Regions from separate parts of the Clostridium hominis genome, predicted to be linked through region 2. Evidence: a T-box and tRNA genes for the amino acid it is inferred to sense, from the RefSeq annotation. Region 2 holds a T-box; the other holds one or more tRNA genes.
What was found. The T-box of region 2 lies ahead of gltX (glutamate--tRNA ligase). A T-box ahead of a tRNA ligase gene usually reads a tRNA of that ligase, here a tRNA-Glu.

Region 1: it encodes a tRNA-Glu, which carries the amino acid that the T-box ahead of gltX (glutamate--tRNA ligase) is inferred to sense. The anticodon was not compared.

The regions. Positions count from the first base shown of each region.
Region 1 covers NZ_JACOOO010000001.1:92,224-94,645, reverse strand. The annotation lists gene H8S20_RS00450 (hypothetical protein) at 1-23, opposite strand, end outside; gene H8S20_RS00445 (QueT transporter family protein) at 168-677, opposite strand; tRNA gene H8S20_RS00440 (tRNA-Glu) at 992-1,066, shown strand; gene H8S20_RS00435 (HD-GYP domain-containing protein) at 1,144-2,422, opposite strand, start outside.
Region 2 covers NZ_JACOOO010000047.1:124,265-126,686, forward strand. The annotation lists gene H8S20_RS19285 (FMN-binding protein) at 1-327, shown strand, start outside; gene H8S20_RS19290 (FMN-binding protein) at 480-899, shown strand; T-box leader at 1,066-1,239, shown strand; gene gltX (glutamate--tRNA ligase) at 1,310-2,422, shown strand, end outside.

The DNA.
Region 1 (2,422 bases), on a different contig from region 2:
AGTAAAGTTCTTTTAAATTTCATTTTTATTTCTCCTTTGTAAAATTTATTATACTATACTACTATTTTTCCTAAAAATCCTATTAATATTCCTATACATTTTATTCCTTAAACCAAAAAAGAGATAGGAGTTCCTATCTCTCTTCTTTTATATTAAGTTTACATATCTTAAGCTAATCCAATTCTTTGAAAATACTTTCCATACTTTTTAGCAAATAGTCTACCTAAAGGTACCCCTATTACCGTTACCACTACAAACTCACCTAAAGCTACCTGAATCATAGTTATAAACATTGGTACATTTATAGTTACATGAAGCATCCATCCAATTATCACTCCATTAAATACTGTTGGCCAAATTGATGCGACTAATAATGAAGCTTTAATATTCTTTATAGTGTTTCTAGTCCAATACATAGCAACACAACTCATAAATGTTGCTAATGACCCAAATACTATATCCATTATTCCAAATCCACCTAACATATTAGACATTAAACATCCTAAAGTTAATCCTATGATGTATAAAGGATCTACAAAAGCTAATAATACCATTATTTCAGACAATCTAAATTGCACCGGGCCAAAGCTTATTGGAGCTAAAATTAATGTTAATACAGTGTAGATTGCAGCAATAACTCCTGTTACTACTATTCTTTTAGTTAAATTTTGATTCATATTTTATTTCCCCCTATTTTTTTAAATAGAGCCTCTTACTTGAAAATAAATAAAAGCTATGGATAATAATATCCATAGCCTCAGGTATATCAAGCATAAGTAAAATAAACAATGTATAAAACAAAGCTTTATACATCTTATTCAACCTAGTTTTATTTATAGACAGGAGGCTTTCGAACTGTCTCTAATTAAATTTTCATTATACATTATAATTTAATATCCAATTAAAAGCAAGCAGTATAAATAAATTAAATATATTTTTATATTTTATGAATATTTTCCCACTATACGGTAATATTATATAAAGAATATAAGGCTTGTTGGTCAAGAGGTAAAGACATCACCCTCTCACGGTGAAATCAGGGGTTCGATCCCCCTACAGGTCACCATTTTATAAACTAAAAACTTTCGTATATAAAAACAAACAAATCTGCATTAAAACAAGATGTTTTAATGCAGATTTGTTTTATAAAAATGCGGCATTGCTTTCTATTACTTCAATAAAGGCTTTTGCTATTTCTGGATCAAACTGTGCACCGCTACACTTTCTTAACTCTTCAATACCTTCTTCATAAGATTTTCTTCTATTATAAGGTCTATTAGAAGTCATAGCATCAAAACTATCTACAACAGTAAGCACTCTTGCTAAGTAAGGAATTTCTTCACCACTTAACCCATTAGGATATCCCTTTCCATCATATCTTTCATGATGGTGTTTTATAAGTGGAATTACATCCTTAAGTGATTCAACAGATTTTATAATCTCTACACCATTATCAGGATGTTGTTTTAACTCTTCCCATTCCTCTTTCTCTAACTTCATTCTCTTAACTAATATTTCCTTAGGTATATTTATCTTTCCAATATCATGCATATATGCACCATAAATTAAATTGCTTTTATCTATTTCAGAAAGCTTAAGCTTATCAGCTAAAAGCCTACTATAAATAACCACTCTTTCAACATGACTATATGTATATCTATCCTTAGCATTTATTATACTAATTAATGTTTTTATTGAAGTTACTAGTTCAATATCCTTATCATCAATATTTTTCTTTAAATCATCTAGTATTGATGTATATGTTTCTACTCTGTTCTTATTAAAGAATTTAGCTCTATATAATGCATCATCTGCACTTTTAATAAGTTCAAGTTCATCCTTTGCTTTATCAGGAAAAACAGAAATTCCTATTGAAGCTGTAATCTTTCCCTTTGGCTGATTCTCCTCACCATCAAAATAGGTTTCCTCTACATTTGCTCTTATTCTTTCTGCTATTTCTAAAGTTTCTCTCTCAGTGGTATCTTCTAAAATAACAGCAAATTCCTCCCCACCATATCTAGCAACAACATCCTTTTCTCTAACTGATTTTGTTACAATTTCAGCTAACTCCCTAAGTATATTATCACCTTTTTGATGACCGTATAAATCATTGTAATGCTTAAAATAATCTATATCTATAAAAATCATGGATACAGGTTTATTTTCCTTTCTCCCGATTTCAATTTTCTCTTTTAATTTATCTTGAAAATATCTATGATTATATACATTAGTAAGTCCATCAAAATTAACCATGTCTTCAAGCTTTTTAATATGCTCACCTTCAATTTTAACATAAAAGCCTAAAGGCCACGCAGTCAAAATAAATATTCCTGCTAAAATTAAATCATTTTCAAAATATATATTAACTTCACTAGCTGGCATCATTACTAAATCCATGGATAAAATTATTATTGATGATATT
Region 2 (2,422 bases):
GAAGTTCCAGGTGGATTTGGTGGAACAACTAAAGCTACAGTTAAATTTGAAGAAGGTAAGCCAGTTTCAGTTGAGCTTGATAATGTAGAAGATAATGGTTCAAGTAAAGCAGAAGCTTCTGAAGCAGGAACTTACGATATGAACAATGCTCCAGGAAAGAAATGGCACGAACAAATTAATTTATTAGAAGAAGCTATCGTTTCTAATGAATTTGATTTAAGCAAATTAAATGTAACTGATGGAAAAACTGATGCAGTATCAGGAGTTACAATTTCAGTTCAAGAATTCGTAGATGCAGTTCAAAATGCTTTAGAACAAGCTAAATAGTAACTAATATGAAAAAGGTATTATTCAGAAATGAATAATACCTTTTTACTTTGAGAATAAATTAACTTTACTATACGAAGAATGTATTGTATAATTATGGTTAATATAGAGTAATTTATTTGAATAAAAGTAAATTTAAGGGAGAGGTAATTATGAAGAAAAGAGTAATTGCAGTTGGGTTATTAGTTGCTATGGCATTAACAGGATGTGGATCTAAAGGATTTACAGGAGAGAAAGTTGGAAAAGTTAAAGATGAGTTTGGTGGAACAACTATAGCTACAGTCAAATTTGAAGAAGGTAAGCCAGTTTCAGTTGATATTGATACTGAACAAGAAGATGGATCAATGAAATCAGAAGCTTCTAAGTCAGGCGCATATGATATGAAGAATGAACCAGGAAAGAAGTGGCATGAGCAAGTTGATTTATTAGAAGAAACTATTGTTAAAGATGAGTTTAGTTTAGATAAAATAACTTGCGATGATGAAGGTAAACCAGATGCAATATCAGGAGTTACAATTAAAGTTAATGGTTACTTAGATGCTGTTCAAGATGCTCTAGATCAAGCTAAATAATAATTATTATAAAGTACTATTCAAACTTGGATAGTACTTTTTTACTATAAAAATGATTAAATAATTATATAATTTTAAACTTAAAATTGTTTTTTGCTTTACAAGAAAAAAGCGTAATTGTATAATTAATCTGTTATATGTAGACAATAGTAATATAAAAATTAAATATTAAGTGATGAAAAAGAAGAGTAAGTATTTCATTAAATTAAAGAGAGCTAGGTATGGTGAGAACTAGTATTTAATATTACTGAAGGAAGCTTTGGAGCTATATTTTAATTAAGTGGGTTAATATTTAACCAATTTAGGTGGTAACGCGGAAGATATGTCTTTCGTCCTAAGAATTTTTCTAGGACGAAGGACTTTTTTATTTTTTTATTATTAAATTTTAATTGGAGAAAGAGGAGAGCAAAATGGCATTTGAAAAATTAGCAGAATTAATATTCCCTAATGTTGATAAAACAACACAATATTATCTTGAAAAATACCCTAAAAGAAATTTAAAGGAAGGTGCTGTAGTATGTAGATACGCACCATCTCCAACAGGTTTCCAACATATTGGGGGAGTATTTGCAGCTTTAATAAACGAAAGATTAGCAAGTCAAACTGAAGGAGTATTTTTCTTAAGAATAGAAGATACAGACCAAAAAAGAGAAGTTGAAGGAGCTATAGAAGATACTATTGCAACAATGCACAACTTTGGGATGGACTTTAGTGAAGGAATGACTGGACAAAACACTTCAAAAGGTGAGTATGGTCCATATAGACAAAGTGAAAGAGCAGATATATACAAAACATTTGCAAAGGATTTATTATTAAAAGGATTAGTTTATCCTTGTTTCTGTACTCCAGAAGAATTGGCTGAATTAAGAGAAAGACAAGTAGCAAATAAGATAACTCCAGGGTATTATGGAGAATATGCTAAATTCAGAAATATAACTGAAGAAGAAGCTATAGAAAGAATAAACAATGGAGAAAGTTATATTTTAAGATTAAAATCACCAGGAAACATAGAAAATAGAGTTGAGTTCCATGATTTAATTAAAGGTGATATATCTTTCCCGGAAAACAATCAAGACGTTGTTATAATTAAAGGTGATGGACTTCCAACATATCACTTTGCTCATGCAATAGATGATTATCTAATGAGAACAACTCATGTTATTAGAGGAGAAGAGTGGTTATCATCACTTCCAATACATGTTCAATTATTTGATGTTTTAGGATTCGAAAGACCACAATACGCACATATTCCAACAATAATGAAGCAAGAAGGCGGATCAAAGAGAAAGCTTTCTAAGAGAAAGGATGCAGAAGCTGCAGTTTCTTACTATAAGGAAGTTGGATATCCAACAGTATGTGTTATTGAATACTTATTAAATATAGTAAACTCAACATATGAAGAATGGAGAGCAGAAAATCCAACAGCTGATTATCATGAATTTAATGTACAACTAGAAAAAATGAGTAAGAGCGGGGCATTATTTGATTTAGTTAAGCTAAATGATGTATCTAAAGATGTTATT